DNA from 2 places in the Rhizobium sp. N731 genome. Region 1 is predicted to be linked to the other one. Evidence: riboswitches for the same ligand, from Rfam matches in the RefSeq annotation. Region 1 holds a riboswitch; the other holds the start of a gene.
The links. Region 1 has a riboswitch for FMN ahead of AMK02_RS13645 (6,7-dimethyl-8-ribityllumazine synthase). Riboswitches for the same ligand answer to the same signal wherever they lie in the genome.
Positions count from the first base shown of each region.

Region 2: linked by a shared signal. The riboswitch ahead of AMK02_RS08070 (DMT family transporter) and the one ahead of AMK02_RS13645 (6,7-dimethyl-8-ribityllumazine synthase) in region 1 are both predicted to bind FMN.

Region 1 covers NZ_CP013601.1:2,750,035-2,760,982, reverse strand. Annotated here, with positions in the region: gene AMK02_RS13655 (DUF1194 domain-containing protein) at 1-383, shown strand, start outside; gene AMK02_RS13650 (VOC family protein) at 686-1,375, opposite strand; gene AMK02_RS13645 (6,7-dimethyl-8-ribityllumazine synthase) at 1,625-2,059, opposite strand; FMN riboswitch at 2,139-2,281, opposite strand; gene AMK02_RS13640 (SRPBCC family protein) at 2,665-3,111, shown strand; gene AMK02_RS13635 (GCG_CRPN prefix-to-repeats domain-containing protein) at 3,285-3,593, shown strand; gene AMK02_RS13630 (hypothetical protein) at 3,673-3,897, opposite strand; gene AMK02_RS13625 (adenylate/guanylate cyclase domain-containing protein) at 4,355-5,452, shown strand; gene AMK02_RS13620 (ArsR/SmtB family transcription factor) at 5,644-6,294, shown strand; gene AMK02_RS13615 (MFS transporter) at 6,291-7,529, shown strand; gene AMK02_RS13610 (LysR family transcriptional regulator) at 7,552-8,448, opposite strand; gene AMK02_RS13605 (LLM class flavin-dependent oxidoreductase) at 8,636-9,658, opposite strand; gene AMK02_RS13600 (SDR family NAD(P)-dependent oxidoreductase) at 9,807-10,394, shown strand; partial or broken gene AMK02_RS32145 (hypothetical protein) at 10,516-10,824, opposite strand; gene AMK02_RS13590 (DUF899 domain-containing protein) at 10,830-10,948, opposite strand, start outside.
Region 2 covers NZ_CP013601.1:1,631,178-1,642,125, forward strand. Annotated here, with positions in the region: gene AMK02_RS08045 (GGDEF domain-containing protein) at 1-34, opposite strand, end outside; gene clpP (ATP-dependent Clp endopeptidase proteolytic subunit ClpP) at 431-1,060, shown strand; gene clpX (ATP-dependent Clp protease ATP-binding subunit ClpX) at 1,363-2,640, shown strand; gene lon (endopeptidase La) at 3,044-5,461, shown strand; gene hupB (DNA-binding protein HupB) at 5,668-5,943, shown strand; FMN riboswitch at 6,060-6,211, shown strand; gene AMK02_RS08070 (DMT family transporter) at 6,396-7,304, shown strand; gene AMK02_RS08075 (aldo/keto reductase) at 7,542-8,528, opposite strand; gene AMK02_RS08080 ((R)-mandelonitrile lyase) at 8,670-9,071, shown strand; gene AMK02_RS08085 (class I SAM-dependent methyltransferase) at 9,077-9,682, opposite strand; gene AMK02_RS08090 (hypothetical protein) at 9,846-10,208, shown strand; gene AMK02_RS08095 (glutathione peroxidase) at 10,336-10,884, shown strand; gene AMK02_RS32555 (hypothetical protein) at 10,909-10,948, opposite strand, start outside.

The DNA.
Region 1 (10,948 bases):
CCACCGGTCCCTTTCGCGGCAGGCGCGAGGTGATCGACGTTTCCGGCGACGGCCCTAACAATTCCGGCGATCCCGTCATACCCGCGCGCGACAAGGCGGTGGCGTCAGGCATGATCATCAACGGCCTGACCATCATGCTGCGTCCTTCCGATGCCCCCGGCGGGCTCGACAAATATTACGCCGATTGCGTGATCGGCGGCCCCGGCAGCTTCGTGCTGCCGGTCCACAAGATCGAGGATTTCGCCATCGCGGTGCGCCGCAAGCTGGTGCTCGAGATCAGCGGCATTTCTCCGTCGCCTGGGGTGGAGAGGATCGCTGCGGACGCGCCGACGACGGATTGTCTGATCGGCGAGAAGCAGTGGCGGGATATATTCGATCGGTGAGGCGTGGCTGCGGCGCGACTTGGGATGAGAGGACACCGTGTCGCACCCCCTCTGTCCTGCCGGACATCTCCCCCACAAGGAGGGAGATCGGCTGGGCGTAACGGCTTCCCCAAACAACTAAAGCATCGTGATTGTCGCTGCCGGCTGGGAGGGAGCGACGGTCAGGCCACTTGCCAATCTCCACCCTTGTGGGGGAGATGTCCGGCAGGACAGAGGGGGCACACGGCACGCTTAAAAGGAAAGAAGCCCGCCATGAGGGGTTTGAAGGCGAGCCGGGTGCTCCCAACGTCTGCCGCCGCCACCTACAACGGCAATTGCCTGCCGGCCTGCTCGCTGACCATGTATTCGGCGTACCAGTCCGGCCAGTTCTCATCATACTTGCCGCCGTTGCGTTTCTCGTGTTCGCCGTGGGCCTGGGCGGCGCGGCGGAGTGCCGCCGCAAGGTCGCTCGATGTCGAGAAGGCCGTCTCATCGGCGTCGATGCGGCCGGGGAGGCGGGTGGTGACTTCCTGGAACAGCCAGCCATTGCCGTCGGGATCCTTGAACGAGGCAAAGGAACGGTAGCTGCGGTGCTCGGGGTCGTGGCCTGCGATGCGCAGGCGCCCGAAGAGATAGGGCTCGTCCTTGCCGGCATAGACGCCCGATGCGTCGTGGAAGACCTCGCTCACCTCGACGCTGCGGGCGATGAGATCGCGCCGCGCGGCCTCGATGTCGGAGACGATGAGGTAGAGCCCTTGCGCGGAGCCGGGGGCGGCGGCCGTGACGTTCCTGCCGAAGATGATGGCGCAGCCGGAGCCCGGCGGGGTGAACTGGATCACCCGAAAATCGGCATCATTGGCAAAGTCGGCGTCGAGCCTCCAGCCCAGGCCGTCATAGAAACGTTTGGCGCGGTCGACGTCGGAAACGGGGATAACGACCACCTCGAGCTTGGTGTCGACCGGTCGTGTTCTCGCGGATTCGGTGGGGGGTTCACTGCGCACTGCATTGCTCATCTTCAGCTCCTCAGGGTTTGGACGCATTAAGAATGGCGATACATGTCGGGGTCGAGTGGACCACAGCGCGTTAGGGGCGTCGAATCAATTATTCTATCGGTGCAGAAGAGACGGCGGGCCGATCCCGCCGCCTGTCGCGCGGCTGCTAAAGCGCGTCGCGATCTTTCAGATTCGCTTTTTGCGCTTTAGGTTCTTGTTTTCACGCATGTCGTTGGCGCAAAACCGCTGCACACTTTTGCGCGACCTGCTTCACGCAGCAAGAGCGGCGCGTGTCTTGCCGATCATCAGGGCGGCGCGTGCCGCCTCGCGGCCCTTCTCGACGAAATGGGCGCGGTAGATCTGCGTATGATGCTCGGTTTCCTGATAGTGGTGCGGCGTCAGCGAAACGGATAGCACCGGCACGCCCGTATCCATGCCTGCACGCATCAGGCCATCGACGACGGCCTGGGCGACGAATTCGTGGCGGTAGATCCCGCCGTCGACGACGAAGGCGGCGGCGATGACGGCGGCATAACGTCCGGTCGCGGCAAGATCGCGCGACAGCAGCGGCATTTCGAAAGCGCCGGGGACGTCGAATACGTCGATCTGTTCGGCGGGAACAAGCTGTTGGAAGCCTTCAAGCGCACGGTCGACGATATCGGCGTGCCAGCCGGCTTTGACGAAGGCATAACGGGTGGGTGTCATGGTAATCTCCTTTGGCGTACAGACACGTCACCCAAGGCGATCACGAGCATCCGCCGCCAGCCTGGAGGGCAGCAGCAGCGCACGTTCTCTTTCATCCGGACTATGACCGTCGGCTCAGGCATCTCACCTGATCTGCTGACCCTTCCGAGGAAGGCGCTCGCGGGCTCGCAATTGAAACTGCATACCGCCGGTAGGGACTTTCACCCCGCCCTGAGAACGGCGCGGACAATAGGGGCAAGGCGGCGAGCTGGCAATAGGGAAGATATTTTCGGGTGGGTGCGGTTTTCAACCTCAAGAGAGCCTCATCCTGTGAGGTGCCCGTAGGGGCCTCGAAGGACGACGCGGGCGCGCTGACATTGGATGGAAGCAAGGAGCGGCGTTGGAGCGCGTCCTTTGAGGCTCCGCCCTGCGGGCTGCGCGCCTCAGGCTGAGGAGCTCGGAGGTTGCCGCGCCGAGGCCGGTGAGGGTCTCACCTAAGGGGGCTGCAGGATGCCCGCCCTTGCTCAGCGCACGCTTCCGCCTACATGCTCCCATTGAGGACACCCACGTCAATACAGCATGATACGTCGTTCCCCGAGACCGAGCGGCAACCATGGGAGAGAGACATGCCAGAATCTTTCGTCGTGCGCCGCGAGGCGCATCTTGCGGCGCCGCCGGCGGCGGTGTTTGCGCTGATGACCGATCCGGAGAAGATCCTGCGCTGGATGGGGACGGAGGCCGAGGTCGAGCCGGAGCCCGGTGGGCTCTATCTCGTCAACGTCACCGGCGCCCGCTTTGCGCGCGGCTCGTTTCGCGAGGTGGTGCCGGTGCATCGGCTTGCCTACAGCTTCGGCTGGGACGGCAGCGAGGTGGTGCCGCCGGGATCGAGCCTGGTCGAGATCGACCTGATCGAGCAGGGAGGCGGGACGCTTTTGCGGCTCACCCATAGCGGCCTGCCGAGTGCGGAGCAATGCGCTGGCCATGAGGAAGGCTGGGCGCATTACCTCGGACGGCTCACCGAGGTCGCCGCCGGGCGGAACCCTGGTCCAGATCCATTTTACGGCAGGAGATGAACGGTTTTCGGCAGGCGGCGGGATGTTCCTCAAGCGCTTGACGCTGCGGGAAGAACGATCCGCCGCGGTCAAAAAAGTGCTGCTTTTTCGTCGGTAAACATGAACGTGCAGTTCATCTCCAGTTCAATTTGGCGGTCCTAAGGTGATTGCGGCTGGATGAAATGGAGTTTTCGATGAAGGCACTTTCTATCGCGGCTGCCTTGCTCGCTGGCAGCCTCTCGATCGGCACAGCTCAGGCGATGCCGATCGGGGCAATCAAGGTTGAGAGCACTGTCACAAAGGTCGACTACGCCTGTGGTCGCGGCTGGCACCTGACCCGCTGGGGCGAATGCCGGCGCAACTGGCGCCGCCCGCCGCCTGTAGCTTTCTATGGCGGTCCGCCCCGCTGGGGCTGGGAGCGGCGTCATCGCGATTGGGATGGCCCGCGTTGGCGCTATGAGCGGCGCTGGGACCGCGAACGCCGCTGGCGGGATGACTACTAAAAGCCTTTGACAGAGGCAGACGAACGAGGGCCGGTGCGATGTTTCGCCCGGCCTTTATCTGTTGAAATAACGACCGCGCTCAGATGCGGCTGACGAGCCAGTGCTTTCCGTCGATCAGCTCTTCGAGCTCGGCCGGATCTTTGACGCCGAATTCGAACCATTCGACGAGTTCCTTCGCCTTCCGCTTGCTTTCCTCGGCCGTGAACTCGATCCCATAGCGCGCGCACCACCGCCGAAGGATCGACGTCAGCAGCGTCATGTCATTCCCGTCAAGCGGGTCTTTCGGCCAGTATGTCGTGCCCATCGCAACCCCTCAATCGCTGACGACAAGCTGGCACATAATCGAATCGATGTCGCGCAATTTAAAAGTGTTTATTCGGTTGTTTTCCACCGTGGTGAATGGTTTTCCACAGAGTTGTCGGGCGGTGGGGTTGACAGGGTTGCGGAGGGACTCGGCGGGAGCAAGTGCCGATAGGAAATCCTCCGGACACCAGAGGTGTCCTCAGTTTGCCGACAAAATCTCCTCCGTCATGCTCGGCCTTGTGCCGAGTATCTGACCAGGGCAATTGTTTGGACGACAACCGTTTATTTTCATACGCATAATTGGATCGTCTCAGATCCTCTGCACAAGGCCGAGGATGACCTCGGGGGTTTTGGTTGCCAACAGGCGGAGACCGGAGACCTCCTCAAAGGCCGCAGGAGTGTCCGTGGGCTGATGTCCCGGGGTTGCCCACGTCCTGTTGCAATGCCAATGTTAACCCATGGATCTGCCTTCCTCTCTTGCCTGGCTGATTGATGAGGCTGCGGCTTCGCCCGGTCCCGAACGGTTTCTGGCCGAGCTCGGGCGCCGGCTGCTGGCCGATGGTCTGGCGCTTTCCGGCGGCGCGCTGACACTTTCGGTGCCGCATCCGATCATCGCGCGGCGTACCTGGCTGTGGCGGGCCGAAACCGGAGCCGTCATCGAGGCGCTGGGTTTTGCCGCCGCACCTCAAAGCGATGCCGGGCGCGAATGGCTGGCCGGGCTCGGGCCGGTTTGGGAGGAGAGGATTGGAGCTTCACGGGACGGCGCCATGCTCGGCTGGGCGGGTGTCGGCAGGGGGACGGGGGCGGACGAATTTCCTCCTGATGAAGCCGCGCGGCTGCAGGAGGTCGCGCGTTTTGCCGCCGCGCCGCTCGCAGCCCTTGCGGCGCGGGAGGCGCTGGCAGCACTGCTGGAAGCCTATCTCGGTCGGCGCAGTGCGGCCCGGGTTCAGTCGGGTGCGCTTGCCCGTGGCACCGGTGAGACCATTCGCGCCGCTCTTCTCTGCGCCGATTTGCGGGATTTCACCGCACTTTCCCAGGTGACGGAGCCGCAGGCGATGATATCAGCGCTCGATGCTTATTTCGACCGCGTTGCCGGCGCCGTGCACGCCTTCGGTGGCGAGGTGCTGAAATTCATCGGCGACGGCGTGTTGGCGATTTTTCCCGTCACCGCCGCTTCCGGTGACGAGGCCCGGGCTGATCGAGAGGCTTGCGAGGCGGCGCTTCGGGCTGTCGCTGCCAGCCGCGCCGGCATGGTCCATCTCGATGGGATGCGTGTGGCTGAGGGGCTGGCGCCGCTGCCCTTCGGTGCGGCGCTGCATTTCGGCGAAATCCTCTGGGGCAATATTGGTGCCGCCGACCGGCTTGACTTCACCGCCATTGGTCCGGCGGTCAATCTGGTCAGCCGGCTGGAAGGGCTCTGCAAGCCGCTCGGCCACAGCGTGCTGATCTCAGGCGCGGTGGCTGCGAATACCGAGGCCGCGCTGACGCGGCTCGGCGAGCACACCCTGCGCGGCATCGCCGAGCCCTGTGCCGTCTTCACTTTGGCCGAGGATTGAGCCCCGAGATGGCGCTGCCCGAATGCGCCCGCCATGCCATGTTTGGCGCTCACAAGAATCATGATTGTTAATCACTCGTATGGCGCGTGATCATTCCAGCCACTGCCGGAGATCGTTTTCAAATATTCCTTAGGAAGAGAGTTTGCAAAGAAACTTTTGCAAAGATATGTTTGCGATTATATGATGGGACCATGAAAGAGCATAACTCCGAACCTGCCGCAGATGCTGTTGCCTCGCGCATAGTCAGCCGTGTCGTGCCCGAACCGACCGCACTGAAGGCGCTGGCCCACCCCGTCCGGCTGCGCATGCTCGGCATGCTGAGGATCGACGGCCCCGCCACGGCGACGCAGCTCGCCGTCCGGCTCGGCCTGAACAGCGGCGCGACGAGCTATCATCTGCGCCAGCTCGCCCAATATGGTTTCATCGAGGAAGCGCCGCATGCCTCGCGACGCGACCGCTGGTGGCGCGCCAGCCACGAGCTGACCTCGGTCCCCCCGAGCGAAGCCGAAGGCGAGGCGCTCGATCTCGACATGGCCTTCAACCAGGCGGCCCTCTCGCTGCAGGTCGGCCAGATGCAGCAGGCGCTGGAGGAATATGCCGAGCTGCCGGCGGAATGGCGCAAGGCGACGGCGGCCGACGACATCATCATCCCGCTGACGGCGGACCAGGCCGAGGCCCTCACGAAACGGCTGAGCGATATCATCCTGGAAGCCATGCGGGCCGCCCCACCACTGGGGGAGGCGGCGTCCCGGAATCCTGACATGGTTCCTTTCTATGTCATGCTGCACGCTTTCCCCTATCCGGGCCGCCTGCCGCACCGCGAGCGGGAGGACGAGCCGTGAGAAAAGGCAAGCCTTTCCTAGCACTTGCCGCCGCAGAGACGCTTTCGCTTTCCGGCAGCCGGCTATCGACCATCGCCATTCCCTGGCTGGTGCTGAGCGCTACAGGCAGCCCCGTGCTGACCGGTCTGACGGCGATGATGGAGATGCTGCCTTATGTGCTCGCCAAGGCGCTCGGCGGGCCGCTGATCGACCGCATCGGCGCCAAGCGCATCGCCATCATCTGCGACACTGCTTCCGTTATTGTGGTCGGGCTGGTGCCGATTGTCGATCTCTTCGGCATGCTGACCGTGCCGGTGCTGCTGCCCGTTGTTTTTGTCATGGGGGTGCTGCGAGGCCCCTCCGATGCCGCCAAGCAAGCGATGGTTCCCGATATCGCTGCGCTGGCGGCCGTGCCGCTCGAACGGGTGACCGGCGTCTCCAGCGCCATCGAACGGCTAGCCTCGACGGTGGGCGCTGCCGGCGCCGGCGCATTGATCGGGCTGATAGGCCCGGGGCAGGCGCTCCTCGTCAACGCCGCCACCTTCGCCGCCGCAGCGCTGGTCGTCGCGACCGGCATACCCGGCAGGCGGCGCGCTCCGGAGTTGCCCGCCGCGCTGGACGCTCGGCGGGGCAGGGTGCCTTCCTATGTCGACGATCTCCGGGAAGGCTGGCGCTTTCTGCGCAGCGACGCCGTGCTCGTCAGCATTGTCACCATGGTGGCGATCACCAATCTGCTCGATCAGGCCTATCACGCCGTGCTGCTGCCCGTCTGGACGAAGAACGCCGGTCATGGGCCGGAGCTGCTCGGAGCGATGTTCGCCGCCTTCTCCGGCTCGTCCATCGCGGGCGCGGCGATCGCCGCTGTCATCGGCGAGCGCATGCCGCGTCTGATCGTCTATACCGTGGCCTTCCTCCTGACCGGATTTCCGCGCTTTCTGGTGCTCGCGGTCGATGCGGCGCTCGGCTCCGTCTTTGCGACGCTCGCAATCGCGGGCTTTGCCTCGGGTTTCCTCAACCCCATTTTGTCGGCGGTGATCTTCGAGCGTATCCCCAAGCCGCTAACCGGGCGCGTCACCGCGATGAATACCGCCCTCTGTTTTGCCCTCATCCCCTTCGGGGGCCTCGTCGGCGGCGCGCTGATCAGCACGATCGGGCTTGGTTCAACGGTGCTCCTCTGCGGGCTCGCTTATCTCGCCGCGACTCTCGCTCCGCTGGCGCTCAAGAGCTTCCGTGGTTTTGACAAGGCCATGGCATGAGTCCCCCGCGCAGGCTCTAGCCTTATCCGATTTCCTCGATCATCAGATCGATAAAGCAGCGCACCCGCGGCTCCAATACGCCTTTGTCGGGATAGAGCGCCACGATCTTCGTGTCGTCGGTTTCGAGGTCGGGCAGGACCTGCCGGAGACGGCCGGCGGTCAAATCGGCGGCGGCAACGAAGTCCGGAAGAAGGGCGATTCCGAGGCCGGCCAGGGCGGCGTCGCGAACGGCTTCACCGCTGTCGAGCCTCAGGCGGCTGCGCCCCTGGGCCTTGATCCAGCCGCCGCCGCTGCGAAAGCGCCAACCCTGCCTTTGGCCGCGGCTGGTGAAGAACAGGCAGTCATGGGCGGCGAGATCCGCTATATCGCGGGGCATGCCGCGTTCGGTGAGGTAGGAGGGCGAGGCGCAGAGTAGCGCCTTGTCACTGGCGATCACGCGCGTGATCAACCGGCTGTCGGCCGCCGACGGCGTCGCGCCAATCGCGATCGCCAGATCGAAGCCATCCTCGAGGTTGTCGGCCGGGCGATCGGTCAAGCTCACTTCGACCTGCACGTCAGGCCAGGTGCGAAGATATTTTTCGAGCAAAGGGAGCACGACAAGCGATCCGAAGACATCGGGAGCGGCGAGCCTGAGCACGCCTCGCGGCACACCGCTTTGCCCCCCAATGCTCGCTTCCGCCTCGTCGACCGATGCCAGGATCTGCAGCCCGTGGTCATAGAACACTCGTCCTTCATCGGTCAGGCTCAGTGTCCTCGTGGTCCGGTTGAGCAGGCGCGCGCCGAGCCGCTCTTCCAGACGGGTGACGGCCTTTCCCGCTGCCGAACGGGAGAGGCCCATCGCCTGGCCGCCGGCGATAAAGCTTCCGGCATCGACGACGGCCATGAAGATCAGGATCTCGTTCAGGTTCGTGCGCGTCATGAAGGCAACTCGAGCGATTCAACTGCAGCCTTAACTCGGTCGCGATTTGACCGATTCAAGGCTCGCACCATCAACGTCGGCCGCGCCAGTTAGGTCCCGGGCGCATCGAAATGATGGTCGTCGGCGACAGCTGCCGTTTCGCGTCACCACTGCCCAAATCGAAGGCTCGCGCCAACAAGCCTCGCCGTCAGCGCCAGCCGAGCGCCGGAGCGACGTGAGTGAGGATCGCTTCGATGACGTGGGCGTTGTAGGCGACGCCGAGCTGGTTGGGCACGGTGAGCAGCAGCGTGTCGGCCTCGGCAATCGCCTCGTCTTCCGCAAGCTGCTTGATGAGCACGTCAGGTTCGGCGGCGTAGCTGCGGCCGAAGATCGCCCGGGTCTTCTCGTCGATGAAGCCGATCTTGTCGCCCTCGTCGTTGCCGTAGCCGAAATAGGCGCGGTCACGTTCGTCGACCAGCGCGAAGATGCTGCGGCTGACCGAGACGCGCGGCTGACGCGTGTGGCCGGCTTCCTTCCAGGCGTCGCGATAGGCGCGGATCTGGTCGGCCTGCTGGACGTGGAACGCCTCGCCGGTCTCGTCGTCCTTAAGCGTCGAGCTCTGCAGGTTCATGCCGAGCTTGGCTGCCCAGACGGCGGTGGCGTTGGAGCTCGCCCCCCACCAGATGCGCTCGCGCAGGCCCTCCGAATGCGGCTCGAGACGCAGCAGACCGGGCGGATTCGGAAACATCGGCCGCGGGTTCGGTTTGGCGAAGCCTTCGCCGCGCAGCACTTCGAGGAAAACTTCGGCATGATGCCTCGCCATTTCGGCCTCGCTCTGACCTTCCGGCGGCGCATAGCCGAAATGACGCCAGCCGTCGATCACCTGTTCAGGCGAGCCGCGGCTGATGCCGAGTTGCAGCCGCCCTCCGGCGATGAGATCGGCAGCACCGGCATCCTCGGCCATATAGAGCGGGTTCTCGTAACGCATGTCGATGACCGCGGTGCCGATCTCGATCCGGCTGGTCTTGGCGCCGACGGCGGCAAGCAGTGGAAAGGGCGCGGCGAGCTGCCGGGCGAAATGGTGCACGCGGAAATAAGCGCCATCGGCGCCGAGCTCCTCGGCCGCCACGGCAAGGTCGATCGACTGCAGCAGCGCATCGCCCGCCGAACGCGTCTGCGATTGAGGCGAGGGCGTCCAGTGCCCGAACGAGAGAAAACCGATCTTCTTCATGCCGCGCCTTCATCCATTGCATCTCATGATGGATCGGTCATCGCATAGTTTTGGTGCGCAAGACAATCACAACCGGAATGGAATGGCGCGCTTGGCAGGCGACGCTTGCTGAAGCGGCACGCGAGGCAACGCTCGTAAATGGCGGGAAATGAGTCGCCTTTCCCGGGCCGGCGCGCCGATACGCAAGGAGCGATCGTCATTCGGGAACTCCGCTTTCACGGAAGCGGCGGCCTATAGCGCCAGCAAGTTCGGCCTGCGCGGCTTCTCCGAAGCACTGCGGGCGGAGGTGGCCGACAAGCCGCGCATTCACGTATGCGACGTCTATCCCGCCTTTGTCGATACGCCGGGCCTCAGGCATGGCGCCAATTATGTCGGCCGCCAGGTCACCGCGCCGCCGCCGGTTCTCGATGCGTGCCGCGTCGCCGAGGCGATCGTCGGCGTCGCCAGGTCGCCGCGCGCCACCACCACGGTCGGCGTGGTCACCACTGCGACGCGGCTTGCCCATCTGCTGGCGCCCCATCTTGCCGCGCCGCGCGCCGCCGAAAGCGACGGCAATCTCTACTGGCCCTCCACCGACGCCGCCCGGATCGATGGCGGGCTCCGATCGCGGCACAGGTATTCGGCGCCGCTCCTCCTCGGTCTCATCGCGGTTGCTGTGCTGGCGATCGGCGCCGCTGCGCCGAGGACGTACCCGCGCCGGCGGCTGGCGCTGGGCAGCCGGCACCGGTTTTGGTAGGCGGGTTGGATGGTGCAGATGCTGGAGGTTTGTATGGCATGCCGTGTGGCACGCCCTCTCCTCCGTTCGTGTGACGAGCACAGGCGAGCGGGTGAACTATCACCATCGCTTCATGCCCCCTACTAACAAGGCGCAGCCACGGAGCCAGGTGGAAGCCGGTCATCAGCAGGTACATCGGCACCATTCCGGTCAGCGGGAAGTTATCGGGCGTGGTGGTGCAGATCACGTCGGCGCTGCCGGTTGCGGCCGTCAGCAGCGCCATGATCGCGAAGGTCGGGGCGGCGGCGAGAGACAGAAAATCAGCGGCGAGAGCGGGTTTGGCCGGCTCGCCGGCGGGTTCGTCAGCGGCGGCGGCGAGCGACAGCCAGTTGTCTGTGTCGAGAGAGGGGTTGGCGTCAGCCCGTTTCGGGACGTGAGCGAAGAGTGCCATGACGGTCACTCCTTGCCGTAGCGGTCGTGGTGGCGCCACCAGATGCCGGTTTCGTTGCGGCCCTTCGGCGCGCGGTCGAGCCATTGATACATGCCCCAGAGCCCGTCGAGCCCGCGCGCATAGC
Region 2 (10,948 bases), 1.1 Mb from region 1:
ACCAGATGGCGAGACCTGTAGCGATATTGAACACGGCAGCAACCCCTTGCCCGTCGACCTTGTCTGTTGGCCCGCATCCTTGCGGAGGAAGTTCGCCAGTTCCTTAATGTCGTTGCATTGCGGCATGATTTTCGGCCGGTATCTGGCGATAGGCTTTCCGTCGGGTAAACGTGCGTGAGCGCTGCCGAATGGAGTAACCTTTCCTTCATCTTGTCATGGAGAAAAGCGGGGGCAGACGCCATCGAAGGCTCGCGCCCATCAGGCGTTTGCGAGATAGAGGCTGCCGGCTTCGAAACCTCGCCGTCTTGCCCCGCCTTCTTAACGTTATCCCAAGGCGTGTCTTGAAGAGGAGGGCAGGGACACTCTATGTAGGGATAAGACATTTTCTTTGATTCCCGGCCTGCCGGCATGACGTTGACAAAGGACGCACATGAGAAACCCAGTTGATACCGCAATGGCCCTCGTGCCGATGGTCGTGGAACAGACCAACCGCGGTGAACGCTCCTACGACATCTATTCCCGTCTGTTGAAGGAACGCATCATCTTCCTGACCGGCGCCGTCGAAGATCATATGGCGACGCTCGTCTGCGCCCAGCTTCTCTTCCTCGAGGCAGAAAACCCGAAGAAGGAAATCGCTCTCTACATCAATTCGCCCGGTGGCGTCGTCACTGCCGGCATGGCGATCTACGACACGATGCAGTTCATCAAACCAGCGGTGTCGACGCTCTGCATCGGCCAGGCCGCGTCCATGGGCTCGCTGCTGCTGGCGGCCGGCCATAAGGACATGCGCTTCGCCACGCCGAATTCCCGCATTATGGTGCACCAGCCCTCGGGCGGCTTCCAGGGCCAGGCCTCGGACATCGAGCGCCACGCCCGCGACATCCTCAAGATGAAGCGCCGGCTGAACGAGGTCTACGTCAAGCACACCGGCCGCAGCTACGAGGAAGTTGAAAAGACGCTCGATCGTGACCATTTCATGGATGCGGACGAGGCCCAGGATTGGGGTGTGATCGACAAGGTTCTGACGTCACGCCTCGAGATGGAAGGCGAGCAGGCCTAGTAATTAATTGGGATGGTGTTTTCCTCGCCACAGTTCTATCTCATTTGTGATCGAACAAGGCTTTCAACTGGCGACGAAGACGCTAATAGTAACTATTAATGCTATGTTGAATTTTTATGACATAGCATTCGGCATTCGAAGGGGAATTCGTTGCCGCCGGAACCTGGACATGGTTGATTGGGACCGGTTCGTAGCCCCTGAAGCCCTTCTCGGCAAAGGCTCCGGAAACGGAGTGCCGCCAGGAGCTGATAGAGTGGACCGCGATTTCGCCTTGAAATGCGGCGTGCTGGAAGGAAAATGATATGAGCAAGGTCAGCGGCAGCAACGGCGGCGACTCCAAGAACACCCTCTATTGTTCGTTCTGCGGAAAGAGCCAGCACGAAGTCCGGAAACTGATTGCCGGACCGACCGTCTTCATCTGCGATGAATGCGTCGAATTGTGCATGGACATCATCCGCGAGGAAAACAAGTCCTCGATGGTCAAGTCCCGCGACGGCGTTCCGACGCCCCAGGACATCATCAAGGTCCTCGACGAATATGTCATCGGTCAGCGCCAGGCGAAGAAGATCCTGTCGGTCGCCGTTCACAACCATTACAAGCGCCTGGCGCACGCCTCCAAGAACGGCGAAGTCGAGTTGGCGAAGTCGAACATCATGCTCGTCGGCCCCACAGGCTGCGGCAAGACCTATCTTGCTCAGACGCTCGCCCGCATCATCGACGTTCCCTTCACGATGGCCGATGCCACGACGCTGACGGAAGCCGGTTATGTCGGTGAGGACGTCGAAAACATCATCCTCAAGCTCTTGCAGGCGGCTGACTACAATGTCGAGCGCGCCCAGCGCGGCATCGTCTACATCGACGAAGTCGACAAGATTTCGCGCAAGTCCGACAATCCGTCGATCACCCGCGACGTCTCGGGCGAGGGCGTGCAGCAGGCGCTTTTGAAGATCATGGAAGGTACGGTCGCTTCCGTCCCGCCGCAGGGCGGCCGCAAGCACCCGCAGCAGGAATTCCTGCAGGTCGACACGACGAACATCCTGTTCATCTGCGGTGGCGCCTTCGCCGGCCTCGACAAGATCATCTCCGCCCGCGGCGAGAAGACCTCGATCGGCTTCGGTGCGACCGTCAAGGCTCAGGACGACCGCCGTGTCGGCGAAGTCCTGCGCGAACTCGAGCCGGAAGATCTGGTCAAGTTCGGCCTCATCCCCGAATTCATCGGCCGTCTGCCGGTTCTGGCGACGCTCGAGGATCTCGACGAGGACGCGCTGATCCAGATCCTGTCCGAGCCGAAGAACGCGCTGATCAAGCAGTATCAGCGCCTGTTCGAGATGGAGGATGTGGAACTGACCTTTCACGAGGATGCGTTGCGCGAAATCGCCCGCAAGGCGATCGTGCGCAAGACCGGCGCCCGCGGCCTCCGTTCGATCATGGAAAAGATCCTGCTCGACACGATGTTCGAGCTGCCGACGCTGGAAGGCGTGCGCGAGGTCGTCATCTCGGAGGAAGTGGTGCGCGGCTCGGCGCGTCCGCTCTACATCTATGCCGATCGTCAGGAAGAAAAAGCCAACGCTTCCGCGTAATCTTATGGTTTTCACACCATTATTTTAAGGGGCTTGCCATGGGCGAGCCCCTTTCTATTTGAAAAACCATGCGAGGCGCTGTTAGTATTTTGGCGGTGGGAACTGGAGCTTGCCCTTGCCGATGTTGCGCAGGGAGCGGTGCTTGGCAATGATGCAGTGATTCCGTGAGTGTATTGCTGGCGTTGTATTTAGCCGGGTCGGAAGTGGTAAGCGCCGGTCCAGCCACGCGTTTCATAGTGCTGGTGTTCCGTTGTAACAAAGCTGTCATATCCGGGGAACGCGGGCGTTAGCGTGGCTTGAAAAGCGTAGTCAGAACCTCCACTTGTAGGCCAAGTGAGAGTGCCGGCCGATCCCAAGCGGTCGTGCAGAGAGCCCGGTAACGGGACGATGGAAAGGACAAAAAATGACGAAGAAAACGTCTGTAGCGAGCAGCACTGCCTACCCCGTTCTGCCTTTGCGTGACATCGTGGTTTTCCCGCATATGATCGTGCCGCTGTTTGTCGGACGGGAAAAGTCGATCCGTGCGCTCGAAGAGGTCATGGGCTCGGACAAGCAGATCATGCTGGTGACGCAGATCAACGCCAGTGACGATGATCCGGACCCTTCGGCGATCCACAATGTCGGCACCGTGGCAAACGTGCTGCAGCTCTTGAAGCTTCCTGACGGCACCGTCAAGGTTCTGGTCGAAGGCCGCGCCCGCGCCGAGATCGACACCTATACGAGCCGTGAGGATTTCTATGAGGCGCTCGGCCATGTGCTCGAGGAGCCCCATGACGATCCGGTCGAGCTGGAAGCCTTGTCGCGCTCGGTCGTTTCCGAATTCGAGAGCTATGTGAAGCTCAACAAGAAGATTTCCCCTGAAGTGGTCGGCGCCGCCAGCCAGATCGACGACTATTCCAAGCTCGCCGATACGGTCGCCTCGCACCTGTCGATCAAGATCACCGAGAAGCAGGAGATGCTGGAAACCACCAGCGTCAAGCAGCGCCTCGAAAAGGCTCTCGGCTTCATGGAAGGCGAGATTTCGGTCCTGCAGGTCGAAAAGCGCATCCGCTCGCGCGTCAAGCGCCAGATGGAGAAGACCCAGCGTGAGTACTACCTCAATGAGCAGATGAAGGCGATCCAGAAGGAGCTCGGCGACGGCGAGGAAGGCCGCGACGAGATGAGCGAACTGGAAGAGCGCATCGCCAAGACCAAGCTGTCCAAGGAGGCCCGTGAAAAGGCCGATGCGGAGCTGAAGAAGCTGCGTCAGATGAGCCCGATGTCGGCCGAAGCCACCGTCGTGCGCAACTATCTGGACTGGCTGCTCGGCATTCCCTGGGGCAAGAAGTCGAAGATCAAGGCCGATCTCAACAACGCCGAAAAGATCCTCGAAGCCGATCACTTCGGTCTCGACAAGGTCAAGGAGCGCATCGTCGAATATCTCGCCGTGCAGGCCCGCGCCACCAAGATCAAGGGCCCGATCCTCTGCCTCGTCGGCCCTCCGGGTGTCGGCAAGACCTCGCTCGCCCAGTCGATCGCCAAGGCGACCGGCCGTGAGTATGTCCGCATGGCGCTCGGCGGCGTTCGCGACGAAGCCGAAATCCGCGGTCACCGCCGCACCTATATCGGCTCGATGCCCGGCAAGGTCATCCAGTCGATGAAGAAGGCAAAGAAGTCCAACCCGCTCTTCCTGCTCGACGAAATCGACAAGATGGGCATGGATTTCCGCGGCGACCCGTCCTCCGCCCTGCTCGAAGTGCTCGACCCGGCGCAGAACTCGACCTTCATGGACCACTATCTGGAAGTCGAATACGACCTGTCGGACGTGATGTTCATCACGACGGCGAATACGCTGAACATCCCTGCACCGCTGATGGACCGCATGGAAATCATCCGTATCGCCGGTTACACCGAGGACGAGAAGCGCGAGATCGCCAAGCGGCACCTGCTGCCGAAGGCTATCAAGGAACATGCGTTGCAGCCGGAAGAATTCTCGGTCAGCGACGACGCCCTGATGGCGATCAGCCAGCAGTATACCCGCGAAGCCGGTGTCCGCAGCTTTGAACGCGAATTGATGAAGCTCGCCCGCAAGGCGGTCACCGAGATCATCAAGGGCAAGACGAAGTCCGTTCACGTGACGGCCGCCAACATCGCCGACTATCTCGGCGTCCCGCGCTTCCGCCATGGCGAAGCCGAGGGCGAGGATCAGGTCGGCGTCGTGACCGGTCTTGCCTGGACGGAAGTCGGCGGCGAACTGCTGACCATCGAAGGTGTGATGATGCCGGGCAAGGGCCGCATGACGGTTACCGGCAATCTGAAGGACGTCATGAAGGAATCGATCTCGGCGGCGGCCTCTTATGTCCGCTCGCGCGCCGTCGATTTCGGCATCGAACCGCCGATGTTCGAAAAGAACGACATCCACGTGCACGTGCCGGAAGGTGCGACGCCGAAGGATGGTCCGTCGGCCGGTGTCGCCATGGCAACCGCCATCGTCTCGATCATGACCGGCATCCCGGTCAACAAGCATGTGGCCATGACCGGTGAAATCACCCTTCGCGGCCGTGTGCTGCCGATTGGGGGCCTCAAGGAAAAGCTGCTCGCAGCGCTTCGCGGTGGCATCAAGAAGGTGCTGATTCCGGAGGAGAACGCCAAGGATCTGGCGGAGATTCCGGACAATGTGAAGAACAGCATGGAGATCATCCCGGTCTCCCGGATGGGCGAGGTGATCAAGCACGCGCTGATCCGGCGGCCGGAGCCGATCGAGTGGGATGGCACGGTGGAAACGCCTGTCATCACGTCGGTCGAAGGCCTTGATGATACGGGCGCAACCATAGCGCATTGAGTGGCGTTTGCCACATTTGTGCCCTATTAGCGCAAAAGACGCGAAAAGGCTGGCGGAAACGCCAGCCTTTTTTGTGAAAACGTCATGGAGACGCTTGCTTTTCCTTGATTTGCAGGGCTTTTGGGTTCCCGGCGGGCCTGATGAAACCTAATCTGCGCCTAGCTTAGATTTGAGTCGTTTCATACCATTTAGAAAGGGGTGGAAACATGAACAAGAATGAACTCGTGTCCGCAGTCGCCGAAAAGGCAGGACTGACGAAGTCTGACGCGGCTTCCGCTGTTGACGCGGTTTTCGACGTTGTCCAGGCCGAACTCAAGAACAAGGGCGACATCCGCCTCGCTGGTTTCGGCAGCTTCACCGTTTCTCATCGCGCTGCAACGAAGGGCCGTAACCCGTCGACCGGCGCTGAAGTCGATATCCCGGCTCGCAACGTGCCGAAGTTCACGCCCGGCAAGGGCTTGAAGGACGCCGTCAACGGCTGATTTGATCGTCCGCCGGCCGTAAACGAGAACGGCTGAGCAGGATTTCGAGGGGTTCGGCACTGCCGGACCCCTTTTGTTTTGCCGCTTGCCGCAAGCAGTGCTTTGTTTTACGAACGTGCTGTTCTCAGGGCGGGGTGAAAGTCCCCACCGGCGGTAAGGGCTGCGGCCCGAGCCCGCGAGCGCCTTCCGAAGCTTTGGCCGGGGAAGGGTCAGCAGATCCGGTGCGATTCCGGAGCCGACGGTATAGTCCGGATGAAAGAGAATGAGCATGGCCGCGAGCGAGCAGGGGACTGCCGGCGTCTGCGCGCCGTTGCCTCATGCGTCCTGATTTATGTTGGTCGCCTGCATAACTCCTCAAATCGGAATCGATTTAAGGATGAAATTATGCAGCAATTAAAAGCGCTACAGCGTCCTTTGCGCGTCTGGAAAGACGCGCTGCGCTGTAGTTCTGGATGGAAGACATGAATCAGAATTCCCTTACAATGCCGCGTTCCCGCGCCATTGCCGGCGCCGTTTTCATGGTGCTTGGAGGCGTCGCCTTCTCGCTGCTCAACGTCGTCACCCAATGGCTGACCATGAAGCTTGCCTTTCCGCCAGCCTCCGCAGCCTTCTGGCAATATGCCTTCGCCTTCCTCTTCTCCTTGCCCTTCCTGCGCAAATCCGGCCTTGCTGCTATGCGGACGGACTATCCCTGGCGCCACGTCGTGCGCGTCGTCTTTGCCGCGCTTGGTGTCGAGGCCTGGGTTTCCGGTCTTGCCTCGGTGCCGATCTGGCAGGCGATCGCGCTGGTCATGACCTCACCCTTCTTCATCATTCTCGGTGCCCGCCTGTTCCTCGGTGAGCGCGTCGGCCCCGCCCGCTGGGCAGCGACCGGTGTCGGCTTTGCCGGCGCGATGATCATCCTCCAGCCATGGTCGGACAGCTTCACCTGGGGAGCGCTCCTGCCGGTGCTCTCGGCACTGCTCTGGGGTGCCTCATCGCTCATCACCAAGAGCCTGACGGGTATCGAGAGGCCGGAGACCATCACCGTCTGGCTGTTGGTGCTGCTGACGCCGATCAACGGCGGTCTGGCGCTTGCCGCGGGTTTCGCAGTGCCGACAGGCACGACACTCGCGCTCTTCCTTCTGGCTGGCCTCCTGACGGTCGTGGCGCAATATCTGCTGACCCTAGCCTATGCCAGCGCCGACGCCGCCTATGTCCAGCCCTTCGATGACCTGAAGCTGCCGCTGAACGTTCTCGCCGGCTGGCTGTTCTTCGGCTATGCGCCCGCCGGCTATCTGTGGTTGGGCGCTGCACTCATTCTTTCCGCGTCGCTCTTCATCATGAGAAATGAGATGCGTCGGGAAAAGCAGGCAGCCTGACGCCGACTCTCTGAAATCCTGCCGGTCGTCATGTCTCCGTCATGCGTAAAAACGGGGAGAGGGGACGCGCCCTGCGAGAGGCAAGCGGGGGACGGGGAGGTTGCGGCTTGGTCCCCTCGCCCCGCGAGCGGGGGTCCGAAGGACGGGTCGAGACGAGTGGCTCGACCCCGGTCGGTGAGGGTAGCCGGATGAGAGGCTGTTCTCGTCTCGCGTAGTCCTTACGAAGAACCTCCAGCGCTACCAGCGTTGATGCACATGCGGGGCGATCAGCCGCTCGTAGATCTCGCGCGTTGCCGCCATGACATCCGCTGAAAGCGGCGCAAGGTCGGCGGCAGCCGCGTTGGCTTTCGCCTGTTCGGCATTGCGGGCGCCGGGGATGACGACGGTGACCGCATCGCTCATCAGGATCCAGCGCAGCGCAAAGGCGGCCATGGTGGCGCCGGCCGGCACTAGCTTGCGCACTTCCTCGACCGCCTGCAGCCCGACCTCGAAGGGTACGCCCGCAAAGGTCTCGCCGACATCGAAAGCTTCGCCGTGGCGGTTGAAATTGCGGTGGTCGTCGCTGGCAAACTGCGTCTCGCGGCTGATCTTGCCGGAGAGAAGGCCGCTTGCGAGCGGCACGCGGGCGATGATCGCCACGTTCCTGCGGCGCGCCTCGGCGAAGAACAGATGGTCGGGGCGTTGGCGGAAGATGTTGTAGATGATCTGGATGCTGACGACGCCGGGATATTCGATCGCCTTCAGCCCGTCCTCGACCTTTTCGACGCTGACGCCATAGCCCTTGATCTTGCCGGCTTTCTGCAGCGTATCCAGGCTCTCGAAGATTTCAGGCTGGTAAAGCACCTCGCGCGGCGGGCAGTGCAGCTGCACGAGGTCGAGACTGTCGACCGCAAGATTCTCTAGGCTGCGGTCGATGAAGCCTTCGAGATTGGCCTTGCTATAACCTTCCGCGACATGCGGGTTGAGGCGGCGGCCGGCCTTGGTCGCGACCATCGGGCGCTCGCCGCCGCGCGTCTTCAAGACATCGGCAATGATCTTTTCCGAGCGTCCGTCGCCGTAGACATCCGCCGTGTCGATGAACGTCATACCGGCATCGAGCGCGGCATTCAGCGCCGCGCGCCCATCCGCCTCGCTGATGTCGCCCCAGGAGCCGCCGATCTGCCAGGCGCCGAAGCCGACATTGGTGACGGTGAAGGGCATGCGGCCAAAAGCATGGTGTTTCATGAACATCTCCCCGTTATGAAAGACACTGGCCTATCAGGCGGGCAACTGTGCGGCAATTGCCGATCCGGTCTTGATCGGTCGCCTCGATCAAATATCGTCCGCAGATAAGGCTTCAACCGCAATGGATGGAAAGGAACGATCATGGAGATCAAACCCGCCGGCTCTCGCCCTTCGACGAAACCGCCGGCCGACTACTTTACCGGCGCCGTTCGCCAGGATCCGCTGATCGAGCCGCCGGCGCCGGCCCGGGTGAGGGCAACCTCCGTCACCTTCGAACCGGGCGCCCGCACGGCCTGGCACACGCATCCGCTCGGCCAGACGCTGATCGTCACCTCGGGCAAGGGCCTCGCCCAGAGCTGGAGCGGGGATATCCGCGAGATCCGCGCCGGCGACACCGTCTGGTTTGCGCCGGGCGAAAAACACTGGCACGGCGCCGGCCCGGACACGGCAATGACGCACATCGCCATCCACGAGGCATTGGACGGCAGGCATGTCGACTGGATGGAAAAGGTCAGCGACGATCAATATTCCGGCAAGGCGTGAGCTGATCAGAGGCGCTTCAGGCAATAGGAAAAATGCGCATGTGATTCGACCGTCAGGAATTCGAATTGCCAGCCATAATCCTTGCAGAATTTGGTAACCGCCTCGACGACACCGTAGACGATCGGTTTGACCGTGTTGCCGGTGCAGAAATCGTGGCCGGCAATGCGTCCTGTCCGCTTCACCTTCTTCTCGCAGAGCAGGAGCTCCTGCCAGGTGAGCTCGAAGGAATGGTCGGTGTCGATATAGGCCCAGTCGAGGAAGTCGTCCTCGAATTCGGCGAGCTTGTCGAGCGATGTGCCTTGCATCAGGTGCAGCCGGCCGGCCTCGATCTCGGCCGCGAAATTCGTGTGAATCGCGTCGAGCCCGGAGCTGTAGCGATCCATCGACCAGGGATCGATGAGATATAGCTGCGCCGGGCGATTCTTTTCCAGGATCTCCGCCGTATATTCGCCGAAGGCTGCGCCCACTTCGACGCCGATGCCGCCATTCGGGATCCGGTAGAGCAGTTCGCCGCGATCCGGCAGCAGGCGGGCGTTTTCCATATGATGGGCGCTGAGCGGGGTGCGCGGCATGCTCGCCCGCAGCGCCTGCCTTTCTTCACGTGTCTTCATCTCTGATCTCGGGATTGGGGCGGCTGACGGCCCTGATGCGGTATGACGGGAACGTAGGAGCAGCCGACGCGGATGACAACGGCATGACAAGAATTTGCTTCTTCCGGACAAAAGGTTAAGTTTCGCCTGTAAATGACGAAAGAGCCCTGGGAGGAGCGACTTCATGAGACGGATGTGGCCCGAAGAGTTCAATGCCATCATTGCCGATGCCGAAGAAGTGATGCTGGAATCGTCCGCCGAGCCTGGCGCCGGTGAGCCGCTGCATCGGAAAGCGCTGAAGGCGCGAATCGCCATGGAAGATTACGAGCGAATCTGGCCGCTCGCCGAGATGCGTTTCCGGTTGGGTGAGGGACCGTTCGTCGGCAAGGCCATCACGCTCATCACCACTAATCCCCATTACCATCCCTGGCATCCAAAGGATGGCAGGAGCGTCGAATCCGTCTCCGACAGCGGCCGCCACTACAGGACCGATTACCTCGTGGTCCATTTCCTGCTCGACGACGTAAGGGAAACCTCACCCGCCTGAGGGGCTTCCCCGGTGTCGCCAAACGGCGACGCCGGGGATGCTGACGCCGAGTTGATCCTTCACCCTGATGACAATGGCGGCGCTATCGCTAAGCTCCCCGAACGATCCTTGCCAATTGGAGGTTCCCATGACGGGCAATGTGCTGGATATTCCGGTCAAGACGGTGGATGGTCGACAGACCACGCTGAACGAATACAAGGGCAGGGTGCTTCTGATCGTCAATGTCGCCTCGAAGTGCGGGCTCACGCCGCAATATGAGGGGCTTGAAAGACTCTATGGCGAAAAGCGCGAGCGCGGCTTCGTCATCGCCGCTTTCCCCGCCAACGACTTCAAGGGCCAGGAACCCGGCACCGACGCCGAGATCCTCGATTTCTGCACCACCACCTACGACGTCACTTTCCCGATTTTTTCTAAGATTTCGGTCAAGGGCGACGCCCAGCACCCGCTCTACCGGCAGCTGACCAAATCGGGCGTGAAGACGACGGGCGAGGGTCCGATGCGCGAACGCCTGAAATCCCACGGCATATCAGGCGGCGACGAGGATGACATCCTCTGGAATTTCGAAAAATTCCTGATCGGCCGCGGCGGCCAAATCGCCGCCCGCTTCGCGCCCGATGTGACGGCAGACGATTCGCGGCTGGTTTCGGCGGTGGATCAAGAGCTGGCGAAGGGATGATTTGCTAGGAGCCGAGCAGGATCTTCAGATCCCGAGCACGGTCACAAGCGGGGGCGTAAAGTCC